Linked DNA regions of Gemmatimonas sp.. The main gene of each other region encodes a partner of the protein of the gene in region 2 in a complex. Links are inferred from orthologs where the notes say so. Each region holds a gene or a part of one and is shown on either strand. Other genes may lie near its edges.

The links.
Region 1: the proteins of carB (region 2) and carA are in contact, whole or in part, in a solved structure (PDB 1KEE), measured with the Escherichia coli proteins. The link is inferred for Gemmatimonas sp. from one-to-one orthologs.

What each region holds. Positions count from the first base shown.
Region 1 is NZ_JANPLK010000017.1:93,814-99,326, reverse strand. The notes cover bases 414-3,282. They hold carA (glutamine-hydrolyzing carbamoyl-phosphate synthase small subunit), read right to left. Parts: upstream 2,470-3,282; coding sequence 1,357-2,469; downstream 414-1,356. Other genes in these bases: tpiA (triose-phosphate isomerase), read right to left, coding at 2,995-3,282; secG (preprotein translocase subunit SecG), read right to left, coding at 2,477-2,857; RMP10_RS05670 (HU family DNA-binding protein), read right to left, coding at 891-1,235; RMP10_RS05675 (MoaD/ThiS family protein), read right to left, coding at 523-765; RMP10_RS05680 (molybdenum cofactor biosynthesis protein MoaE), read right to left, coding at 414-526. Outside these bases: GTP 3',8-cyclase MoaA, read right to left, coding at 1-80; more of RMP10_RS05680, read right to left, coding at 77-413; more of tpiA, read right to left, coding at 3,283-3,750; RMP10_RS05650 (phosphoglycerate kinase), read right to left, coding at 3,800-4,996; gap (type I glyceraldehyde-3-phosphate dehydrogenase), read right to left, coding at 5,134-5,513. UniProt on the Escherichia coli protein: Small subunit of the glutamine-dependent carbamoyl phosphate synthetase (CPSase).
Region 2 is NZ_JANPLK010000004.1:1,408-7,918, reverse strand. Bases 1,122-4,988 are described here. They hold carB (carbamoyl-phosphate synthase large subunit), read right to left. Parts: upstream 4,589-4,988; coding sequence 1,322-4,588; downstream 1,122-1,321. Other genes in these bases: RMP10_RS02145 (GDP-mannose 4,6-dehydratase), read right to left, coding at 4,572-4,988; RMP10_RS02155 (DapH/DapD/GlmU-related protein), read right to left, coding at 1,122-1,310. In the rest of the region: RMP10_RS02160 (Gfo/Idh/MocA family oxidoreductase), read right to left, coding at 1-660; more of RMP10_RS02155, read right to left, coding at 657-1,121; more of RMP10_RS02145, read right to left, coding at 4,989-5,570; gmd (GDP-mannose 4,6-dehydratase), read right to left, coding at 5,533-6,498. UniProt on the Escherichia coli protein: Large subunit of the glutamine-dependent carbamoyl phosphate synthetase (CPSase).

The DNA.
Region 1 (5,513 bases), on a different replicon or contig from region 2:
CGATCCGTCACGGAGATGCGCAGATACTCGATCTTCCGACCGAACTGATCGTGCGACTCGCCCTTTACCGGCGCCGTCATGACTGGACCTTCGTGGGATCGATCCACTCACGATCGCCGCTGAGATAGTGCTCGCGTTTCCAGATCGGCACGCGCTGCTTCAGCGACTCGATGACCTCGCGGGCCGCGTCCATCGCCTGCGCGCGGTGTGCGTGCGCCGCGACGATGGCAACGCTGGCCTCGCCGATCTCGAGTGCGCCCACTCGGTGTTCGACCACGAGCCGCAACCCCGCGCTACGCGCACACGTTTCCTCCGCGATCGCCCTCAGCTCGGACTCGGCCATCGGCACGTACGCCTCATAGTCCATCCCGCTCACCGGGCGCCCGTCGTTCAGGTCGCGCACCGTACCCAGGAACAGCGACACGGCGCCAACGCCTGGGGCCTGCGCACGGGACAGGAGCGCCCCCACGTCGATCGGCGCCGCCACGATCGCCACATGCAAGACGCCGCTCTCGACCATGGTCATCCGCCCGCCACCGGAGGAATCAGCGCGATCTCATCGCCGACCTGCACGGCGACGTCCTCGCGGACCCAGGTGCGATTCACCGCAACGAGTGGCGCCGCCGGCAGACGATCGCCGCCGGGCATGGTGCGGATGACACGCACGAGGTCGGCCACCTGACACGGTGCCTCGAGAGGTACCTCGAGGCGGCGGGCGCCAAAGGCGTCGGCGTACGACGCGAAGAGAAGGACGGGAATGCTCATGTCGTGTACAAGATAGCCTTCGGTACCGCGTTCGGTTCCGTCAGTGACACAATACACTGACGCCCCGCTCGCGAAACGCGCGGCGGGGCGTTGCCAGACGATGCAACTCAAGCGCGAGGGCCGCACTACGCCTCGTGCATCTCGTCGCCTTCCTCGTCCTCAAGCATGCTCTCGTCCACGCCGGCCACCATGGCGCGCAGTTCCTTGCTCGGCTTGAACACGGGGACAGGACGCGCTGACACCTCGACCGGCGAGCCGGTGCGTGGGTTGCGCGCCATCCGCGTCTTGCGCTGCCTGATCTTGAACGTGCCGAAACCACGCACTTCTATATTTTTCTGCTCTTGAAGGGCTTCCTTGATCGCATCAAGAAACGCGTCAACCACCCGCGCACAATCCTTCTTAGAGATGGTCGGTCCGGCCGTCCGCGCGATACGCGCCGTGACGTTCTCAACCAGATCGGCTTTCGTCATGGACTCTACCAAGGGGTCGACGTGCCGTCCCAGTTTCGGGAGCAGCCGGCACGCATCGAAGATCGAGCGAAGGAAGCGAACGTAGGACCTTAGTGCTTATCAGTCAAGCGTTTGGGTCACTTCACTGCCGACGATTTCTCAGGGCCTCGAGAAACCGATCGAACAATGGGACCGCGTCGTGTGGTCCCGGCGCCGCCTCCGGATGGTACTGCACCGCAAAGATCGGTAGCGTCCGATGACGCAACCCTTCGACAGTGCCATCGTTGAGGTTGATGTGCGTGATGGCAAGGTCCGGCGCTCCCTCGACCCCCTCGATCGACCCGACCACAGCGAATCCATGGTTCTGAGACGTGATCAGCACCTTGCCTGTCGCGAGATCCTTCACCGGCTGGTTTCCGCCCCGATGTCCGAACGGCATCTTCTCGGTGCGCGCCCCGAAGGACAAACCGATCAGCTGATGTCCGAGACAAATGCCGAACATCGGCGTTTGGGTCGCGGCGATCTCACGAATGGTGGCCGGTGCATAGGTCACTGCGTCCGGATCGCCGGGACCGTTGGACAAGAACACCCCATCGGGGTTCATCGCGAGCACGCGGTCTGCCGGCGTGTCCGACGGTACGACGGTCACGCGGCAATCATGCGCCTCAAACAAGCGCAGGATATTCCGCTTGATCCCGTAGTCGTAGGCCACGACGTGATACGTCGCGTCGGGCTTGCCCCAGGAGTACGCCTCACGGGTTGACACGACGGTCGCCAGATCGAGCCCTTCCATGCTCGGGCAGCCTTCAAGCACCGCTAGCGCTTCACGCGAGGGCGTCTCACCCAGCCCGATCACGCCACGCATGACGCCGGCAGCGCGGAGATGCTTGGTGAGGCGTCGCGTGTCAACCTCGGTCAGCACGGGCACCTGATGCTCCTCGAGCCATTCGCGCAGACCGCCGGTGGCGCGCCAATTCGAGTAGGTCGGTGAGAGCTCGCGAACTACGACGCCAGCAACCTGCGGTTTCGCCGATTCGGGATCTTCGGTATTCACGCCGTAATTGCCGATCTGCGGAGCCGTGAGCACGACCGTCTGTCCGCGATACGAGGGGTCCGTGAAGACTTCCTGGTAGCCGGTCATATTGGTTGTGAAGACGACTTCCGCCACAGTCGGCGCAGTCGGTCCGACGAGTCGGCCGAGAAAAAGGGTTCCGTCCTCGAGGAGGAGGAACCCCTTGGGAGGCAACGTGCTCACGCGTCGGTTACGGCTGCTTGGCGGGTGCCGTCGGCGCGGCCGGAGCGGCGGGCTGTTGCGTCAGCGGCGCGGCGGGAGCAGCGCCACCGGCGGGGGCGGACGACGGCGCTGTGGGTGTTGCCAGCTTGTCGAGCACCGACTTGGGCGCTGTGCCACGCGAGGACATGATCTGGAGGATGAACGCGAGGCCGAGGAACACACCGCCACACCACCAGCTTGCCTTCGTGAGCAGGTTGCCCGCCTGACGCGTACCGATCACGGAGTCAGACGACGAGCTGGCCCCGCCGAAGCTCGCCGCCAACCCACCGCCCTTACCGGACTGAAGGAGCACGGCGATCGCGAGAATGATCGCGTCGAGAATGAGCAGAGTCAGCAGGAACGTGTACATATCACGAAGCCGGAATCGAGTGCGTTCAGAGTGCGCGAAAGCCGCGCCAGTCTTCAAACATGGCTGAGGGGATGTGTCGAGGCAAGTCCTTCCCCACCCAACAGTTGCGACGGGTTGGATGGGGTACCGGGCAGGACTCAGCTGCGGACGATGCTCGCCCAGCTGTCGGCGTCGAGCGATGCGCCGCCTACGAGCAGCCCATCGACGTCGGGGGCCGCCAGCAACGTGGCCGCGTTCCCGCGGTTGACCGACCCGCCGTACAGAATTGGAACGCCGGCCGCCGCCTTCTCTCCGAGTCGGCTGCCGAGGGCGGCGCGGAGCACGCTGTGAATAGCGCTGGCGTCCTCAGGTGTGGCGGTACGACCCGTGCCGATGGCCCACACGGGCTCATAGGCGAGCATGATTCCTGCCGCCTGACTGTCGTCCAGCTCGGCCAGGCCAGCCGTCAGCTGCCGCTCGACCACCGACGCCGTAGCCCCGGCCTCCCGCTCGTCCAGCGTTTCACCGACACAGAGCATGGGCACGAGACGGGCCTGGCAGATCAACGCCATCTTCTTCGTCGTCATCTCGTCCGATTCGCCGAACACGTGCCGACGCTCGGAGTGACCGACCAGCACCACACGGGCGCCGACGTCGCGCGCCATGAGCACCGAGTTCTCACCAGTGAACGCGCCCTGCGCTTCCGAGTGCACGTTCTGCACGCCGACCCAGATGTCCGGTCGTTCACGCAATCCATCCGCGACCGTCGTCACCGTGAGGGCCGATGGAAAGAAGATCAGCGTGCGGTCGTTCATCTTCGGCGCCTGCGCGAGGAAGCGCTGGAGAAACGCTTTCGCGTCGGTTGGGCCGTGATTGAGCTTCCAGTTGGCGGCGATGACGGGCTTGTGATGCATGGGCAGGACGTGACCGGTGAGGTGGTGAGTACGGAACGCAGATCGACGATCAGCGACGATCGAGCGCGGAAACGCCGGGAAGCTCCTTCCCTTCGAGGAACTCAAGCGAGGCGCCGCCGCCGGTCGACACATGCGACATCTTCGACTCGAGTCCAGCCTCCGCCACCGCCGCGGCGGAGTCGCCGCCACCGATGATCGTGGTGGCACCATGATCGGTGGCCACCGCCATCGCCCGCGCCACCGCGAAGGTGCCTGCGTCAAACGGTGGCTTTTCGAATACGCCCATCGGTCCGTTCCACAGCACGGTGCGCGCCGACTCGATCAAGGTGCGGTACTGCTCCACGCTGGCCGGGCCGATGTCGAACATGGCCTCGCCGGCTGGAATAGACTCGCGACCGACCACGCGCGCGGCGCTTCCCGCGTCCATCGACGGCGCGATCACGGCATCGACCGGAAGCACCAGCTTGTGTCCAGCGCGTGCCAGCAGGTCCTTCGCCATCTCGAGTCGATCGGGCTCCACCAGCGAGTTGCCGGTTTCGCAGCCCATCGCGCGAAAGAAGGTACACGCCATCGCTCCGCCGATCAGCAGGTGATCGACCTTGGGCAGGAGGGCTTCCACGACGTCGATCTTACCCGAAATCTTGGATCCGCCGAGAATGGCCACGAATGGACGCGCGGGAGCCGCGAGCGCGCCGCCCAGATACGCGAGTTCGGTTTCCATCAGCAATCCCGCGACGGCCGGCCGGCAGTATTTCGCCACGCCGGCGGTGCTGGCATGCGCGCGATGCGCCGCACCGAACGCGTCGTTCACGTACAGATCACCCAACTCGGCAAGCTGCTGCGAGAGCGCGTCATCGTTCTGCTCTTCACCGGCGAGGAAACGCGTGTTCTCGAGCAAGAGCACTTCCCCGTTGGGAAGCGCATGCGTGGCCGCCACGGCAGTGGCGCCGACCGTCTCGCCTAGGAAGTGCACGGGGCGCGGCAGCAACCGCGTCAAGCGAGCAGCAATCGGCGCCAACGAATATTTGGCCTCGGGCGCTCCCTTCGGCCGTCCGAAGTGCGCCAGCAGCACGACCTTCGCGCCCTGATCGAGCAGCGTCGTAATCGTGGGCAGCGCGGCTGTGATACGCGTGTCGTCGCTGACCGCACCGGCCTCGTCGAGCGGCACGTTGAAGTCGACGCGCACGAGGGCGCGCTTGCCAGCAAGGTCGGCAGCGGAGAGATCGCGAATGGTGCGAGTCGTCATGGCGGGAAATTACGACGGAAGTGATGTCGCGAGCGAACGGCCCAGCAACGCACGAGCCCCGGCACGCAGGCACCGGGGCTCGTGAACGAACACGCGAACAGGTTGAACGAACGAGCGCGTGCTAAAGCCCGGAGCGCTTAGAGGCGAGCGCCGACGAAGCGCAGCATGTCGACACAGCGCGACGAGTAGCCCCACTCGTTGTCGTACCAGCCGGAGATCTTCACGAGCGTGCCGTCGATGACGATCGTGCTGAGCGCGTCGAGAGTGCACGAATGCGGATCGCCGACATAGTCGATGGAGACCAGCGGCACCTCGCTGTAGCCCACAATGCCAACGAGAGAGGTCTCCGAAGCGCTCTTGAACGCCGCATTGACTTCTTCCTTCGTGACCTTGCGCTCGACGACGCAGGTGAGGTCGGTGAGCGACACATCGGGTGTCGGCACGCGCACGGCGATACCATCGATCTTGCCCTTTACTTCCGGAATCACGAGCGACGTAGCCTTCGCGGCACCGGTCG
Region 2 (6,511 bases):
TTCGGCCTCGATGCGTCGCGCCATCGTCGCCGTTTTGGCCATAACGCTCTCGACCGGGCCGACGAGCCACTGCACCAGATCGACGTAGTGCGAGGCCTGGTTCATGAACGCGCCGCCGTCGAACTCCCACGTCCCACGCCACGGCGCCTGGTCGTAATAGTCCTGCGGACGCGTCCAGCGCACCGTACAATTTGCCATGTAGATCCGACCGAAGCGCCCCCGATCGATCGCGCGCTTGAGCAGTACGATCGGCGGATTGAGTCGATTCTGCTTCACGACGAACAGGTGTACGTGGTGGTCGTCGCAGGCCTGCACGAGCGCGTCGGCAGCGGCGAGCGAAATCGCCATCGGCTTCTCGGAGATCACATGCCGGCCGGCCTTTGCGGCCATAATGCCGTGCTGCGGATGCAATCCGGACGGCGTCGCGATGATGACCGCGTCACTCGGGACATCGCTCAGCATCTGCTCGTAGCTGGTGAACCACGGCACATCGTACTGCGTGCCGACCAGCTGCGCGCGCTCGGCAATGATGTCGCACACCGCAACGAGTTGCAGCCCCGGAAGCTTGGTGAGCGCCTCGAAGTGATTCCTGGAAATCCGCCCGCATCCCAGCAACGCCACCCGAATGCGCTGCCCGACCGGAATGATGGTCTCCGTCATACCGTTCCCCCGAGGCGAACGACGACGTCGCCATGGCGTTCGTATCGCACGTCGGTGCCCGGGCAGCGGAGCAGTTCGCGCTCACCTTCCGCACCGGCCAGGCTCAGTGACTCGAGCTTGTGTCCGTCTTCCGACATCCAGCCGATGCCACGGCCCGGCACGCCGGCGATGAGCGCGTAATCGGGCACGTCGCGATTGACCACGGCGCCGGCGCCGATGAACGCGAAACGTCCAATCGTGACGCCGCAGACGATCGTGGCGTTCGCCCCGATCGTCGCCCCGCGGCGCACCAGTGTGCGCCGATACTCGTTCTTGCGCGATACCGCGCTACGCGGGTTGTAGACGTTGGTGAAGACCATCGAGGGGCCGCAGAAGACATCGGCCTCGAGTTCCACGCCTTCGTATAACGACACGTTGTTCTGGATTTTCGCGTTGTCGCCAACGACGACCCCATTCATGACCACCACGTTCTGGCCGAGCGAACAGCGCGCACCGATGGCGGCGCCGCCGAGCACGTGACAAAAATGCCAGACGCGCGTACCCGCGCCGATCACCGCACCGGCCTCGACGTACGCCGACTCGTGTACGAGCGCGCCGTCACCGAGCGCGACGCCGAGTGCGACGTGCCCCTGCCCGGCGGAAGCGATCATGCCGGGAATGCTCACGCCGCACCAATGGGCGCGGCGTTGGCCGCCAGCGACGCGGCGAGAATCACGTGCCACTCCTGCAACGACCGCACGCCCGGCTCACGCGACTGACGCGCGGCGATGGCTTCGGCCGCGGCGCTGGCGGCGGACAGCGTGGTGGTATACGGCACGCGGTTGCTGATCGCTGCCTGCCGCAGGCGTTCGTCGTCGACCTGCGCGTGCTTGCCGAGCGGCGTGTTCACGAGTAGATGAATCTCGCCGTTCAGGATCATATCGACGCCGTGCGGCCGGCCTTCGCTGACCTTGAGCACCGACTGCACGGGAATGTCACGCGCGCGCAGATACGCCGCGGTTCCGCTGGTCGCGTAGAGCGTGAAGCCAAGTTCGTGGAAGCGCGCCGCCAACTTCGCGGCGCTGGGCTTGTCGGAATCGTTGACGGTGATGAAGACCGCACCGATACGCGGGAGCGCGTTGTCGGCGGCCAGCTGTGACTTCATGAACGCCGTGCCGAAGTCTTCATCGATGCCCATGACTTCACCGGTGGAGCGCATTTCGGGGCCGAGCACCGGGTCGAACTCGCGGAACTTGTTGAACGGGAACACTGCTTCCTTCACACTGAAGAAGGGCGGCACGATTTCCGAGGTGAAGCCGATCTCGGCCAACGTTTCGCCAAGCATCAGACGCGCGGCGACGGAGGCGAGCGACACGCCGATCGCCTTCGACACGAACGGCACGGTGCGCGAGGCACGCGGGTTCACTTCGATGACGTAGACCACGCCGTCCTTGTAGGCATACTGCACGTTGATCAATCCGACCACGCCCAGCTTCTTGGCGAAGGCCACGGTGTGTGCGCGCATCTGATCGGCCGCTTCCTGCGGAATCAGATACGGCGGCAGCACGCACGCGGAGTCACCGGAGTGAATACCGGCACTCTCGATGTGCTCCATGACCGAACCGATCACCACATTCGTGCCATCGGAGAGCGCGTCGACGTCGGCCTCGAACGCATCCTCGAGGAACTTGTCGACGAGCACCGGGCGGTCTTCGCTCACGCGTGCCGCACGTTCGAAGTAACCACGCAACGACGCGGCGTCATGGACGATTTCCATCGCGCGACCGCCGAGCACGTACGATGGGCGCACGAGCACGGGATACCCGATTCGATCGGCGATCTCGACGGCTTCGTCCACGCTGGTGGCTGTTCCGTTCGCCGGCTGCGCGATACCGAGTTCACGCACGATCGCTTCGAAGCGACGACGATCCTCGGCGATGTCGATGGCGTCGGGTGATGTGCCGAGAATGCGCACACCGGCCGCCTCGAGCGGTCGCGTGAGCTTGAGCGGCGTTTGACCACCGAGCTGCACGATGACGCCGAGCGGATTCTCGCGATGCACAATTTCGAGCACGTCTTCGAGCGTGAGCGGCTCGAAGTACAGCTTGTCGGAGATATCGAAGTCGGTGGAGACCGTTTCCGGATTCGAGTTGACCATGATGGTCTCGTATCCCCGCTCGCGCAGCGCCAACACGGCGCGCACACAGCAGTAGTCAAACTCGACGCCCTGCCCGATACGATTGGGGCCCGACCCGAGAATGACGACCTTCGGCCGTCCTTCGGTGGCCGCCTCGCTCTCCTCGTCGTAGCAGCCGTACAGATACGGTGTGGTAGAGGGAAACTCACCGGCACAGGTATCGATCATCTTGTACGACGGGCGCACGCCGAGCGACCAGCGCATGGCGCGGGCCTCGTGTTCGGTGCCACCGCGCAGCGCACCGAGCTGTCGATCGGAGAAGCCGAGACGCTTCATGCGACGCATGCTATCGGCATCCACCAACGGCTTCTGCTGGTACTCCGCCTCAGCGACGATCAGCTCGTGCAACTGATCGAGAAACCACGGATCAATACCCGTGATCTCGTGCAGCTCGGCCGTGCCCATGCCCAGCAGCATGGCCCGCTTGAGCTGATAGATGCGTTCCGGCGTCGGGCGACGGAGTGCGCCACGCAGCTCCTCCTTCGACCCCTCGACGAGTCGGTCGTCGACGAGACGCTCGCCGACGGTCCAGCCGCTGCGACCCGTCTCGAGTGCGCGCAGCGCCTTCTGGAAGGCCTCCTTGAACGTGCGACCGATCGCCATCGACTCGCCGACGGACTTCATCTGCGTGGTCAGGCCCGGATCGGACGACGTGAACTTCTCGAAGGCGAAGCGCGGGCACTTCACGATCACGTAATCGAGCACGGGCTCGAAGCTGGCCGGTGTCGTCTTGGTGATGTCGTTCGGTACTTCGTCAAGCGTGTATCCCACGGCGAGCTTGGCACCGATACGCGCGATCGGAAAGCCCGTAGCCTTGGACGCAAGGGCCGACGAGCGCGACACGCGCGGGTTCATCTCGATGACGATCAAATCGCCGTTGGCCGGATTCACGGCAAACTGAATGTTGCATCCGCCGGCATCGACCCCGATTTCGCGGATGATGGCCACGGCCGCGTCGCGCATGGTCTGATACTCACGATCGGTGAGCGTCATCGCGGGCGCGACGGTGATCGAGTCACCGGTATGCACGCCCATGGGATCGAGATTCTCGATCGAACAGACGATCACCACGTTGTCGGCGCAATCGCGCATCACTTCGAGTTCATACTCCTTCCAGCCCAGCAGCGAGCGCTCGATGAGCACCGAGCCCACGGGCGACAAGTCGAGACCACGTCGCACCATCGTCTCGAATTCTTCGCGGTTGTACGCGATGCCGCCACCGGTACCGCCGAGCGTGAACGACGGCCGGATAACCGACGGAAATCCAGTCTCTTCAACACCAGCGATCGCGTCCTCGAGCGTGGTGACGGTGCGGCCGGTCGGACAGGTGAGCCCGATCTTCGTCATGGCTTCACCGAAAAGCTTGCGATCTTCGGCGACGCGAATGGCGCGCGCGTTGGCACCAATGAGTTCGCAGCCGTACTTGTCGAGCACCCCGCTGTCGTACAGCGCGAGCGCGACGTTGAGCGCCGTCTGTCCGCCCATCGTGGGCAATACCGCGTCCGGGCGCTCTTTCGCGATCACCTTTTCGACAAACTCGGCCGTGACCGGTTCGATGTACGTGCGGTCAGCGAACTCCGGATCGGTCATGATCGTGGCCGGATTGGAATTCACGAGGATGACCTCGTACCCCTCTTCGCGCAGGGCTTTGATCGCCTGCGTTCCGGAGTAATCAAATTCAGCAGCCTGTCCGATTACGATCGGTCCGGAGCCGATCACGAGAATCCGTTGCAGGTCAGAGCGTCGCGGCATGGAGGAGATCGTCGATGATGTCGTCAAGAGCGCGCGTGGCGGACCATCCGGTGGCGCGCTGCAATTTGTGCGAATCCCCGATCAGTACGGGGACGTCAACCGGGCGTACCAGCGACGGATCTTCGACGGGCGTCGCCTGCACACCGGCACGCGCCAAGACCCGGTCGAGTATCTGCTGCACCGACCACCCGGTGCCGCTGGCCACGTTGTACGCCTCGCCAGGCGTGCCCCGTTGGCAGAGTGAAATATACGCAGCAACGACGTCACTTACATGGAGGAAATCGCGGATCGGCGCGCGATTCCCAACCGGCATGGTCGTTCCCGGCGCGGCGCCGCGGAGTTCGACCGCGCGCTGCACCAATGCTGGGAGCAGGAATCGCGTCGGCTGCCCTCGGCCACTGTGGTTGAAGCTGCGCGCGACGACCACGTTGAGCCCCGTCGCCCGCCAAGCTTGCAAGGCGAGCACCTCCTGCGCGGTCTTGGTGGCAGCGTACACCGTTCGCGGGGCCTGCACGGAGCTTTCGAGCAGCGGAAATTCATGGGTCTCATGACGTCCGTACTGCTCGGCGCTGCCGACGATCAGCACGGTGGGGTCAATCGTCCCGGCGTCGCGGGCGTGGCCGAGCGCGTGCAGCAGGCGCGCGGTCGCGGTGACGTTGACGTCCCACGCGAGCGCCGGATCAGCGGCCGCCGTCGGCACGTGCGAGATCGCCGCGAGGTGAATCACCGTATCGGGCCGCGCGGTGGCTACGACATGCGCCACGTACTCCGCGTCCCGGAGGTCACCGTATAACCATTGGGCATCCCCGCCCAATGCGGCCGGCGCGCCGGGAGGATCAGTGGCGAGCGCGAACAGCTCGCCCCCTGCGTCCCGAAGTGCTTCGAGCAAATATGACCCGACGAAGCCGGCGGCTCCGGTCACGAGCACGCGCTTCACGACGGCATCACCGCTGGCGTTCGTACCGCGCGAGATCGGCGGCAACCATCATGCTCACCAGCTCGGCGAAGGGCACCTTGGGCGTCCAGCCAAGCCGTTGCTCGGCCTTCGACGGATCAGCTACCAGCAGATCCACCTCGGCCGGCCGGAAGAACTTCTCATCCTGCTTCACATACTCGAGATAATCGAGATCCACGGCGCCGAACGCGGCGCCGCAGAAATCGCGTACGGAGTACGTCTCGCCCGTTCCGATCACGAAGTCGTCGGGCTCATCGAGCTGAAGCATGCGCCACATGGCGTCGACGTAATCACCAGCGAAGCCCCAGTCACGACGCGCCTCGAGATTGCCGAGTCGCAGCTCATGTTGCAGGCCGAGTTTGATGCGGGCGACGGCGTCGGTGATTTTGCGCGTGACGAACTCGAGGCCGCGACGCGGCGACTCGTGATTGAACAGAATGCCGGAGACCGCGAAGAGGTTGAAGCTTTCGCGATAATTCACCGTGATCCAGTGGCCGTAGACCTTGGCGACGCCGTACGGCGAGCGCGGATAGAACGGCGTGGACTCGCGCTGCGGCGTTTCAACGACCTTTCCGAACTGCTCGCTGGAGCTGGCCTGATAGAAGCGCGACTTGGGCGCAGCTTTGCGCATCGCCTCCAGCATCCTGGTGACACCGAGCGCGGTGAATTCACCAGTGAGCACGGGCTGGGTCCACGAGGTCTGTACGAAGCTCTGCGCGGCGAGATTATAAATCTCGTCGGGCTGCGTTTCATGTACGACGTCGGTGAGCGACGTCTGATCGAGCAGATCGGCCGACACGAGTTCGACGCGATCGACGAGATGGGCGATACGCTCATAGGGCGTCGTGGACGAGCGACGCACAACGCCGACGACGCGGTAGCCCTTGGCGAGCAGTAACTCGGCGAGGTAGGAGCCGTCCTGTCCGGTAATCCCGGTGATCAGTGCAGTCTTCAACAGAGTACTCAGT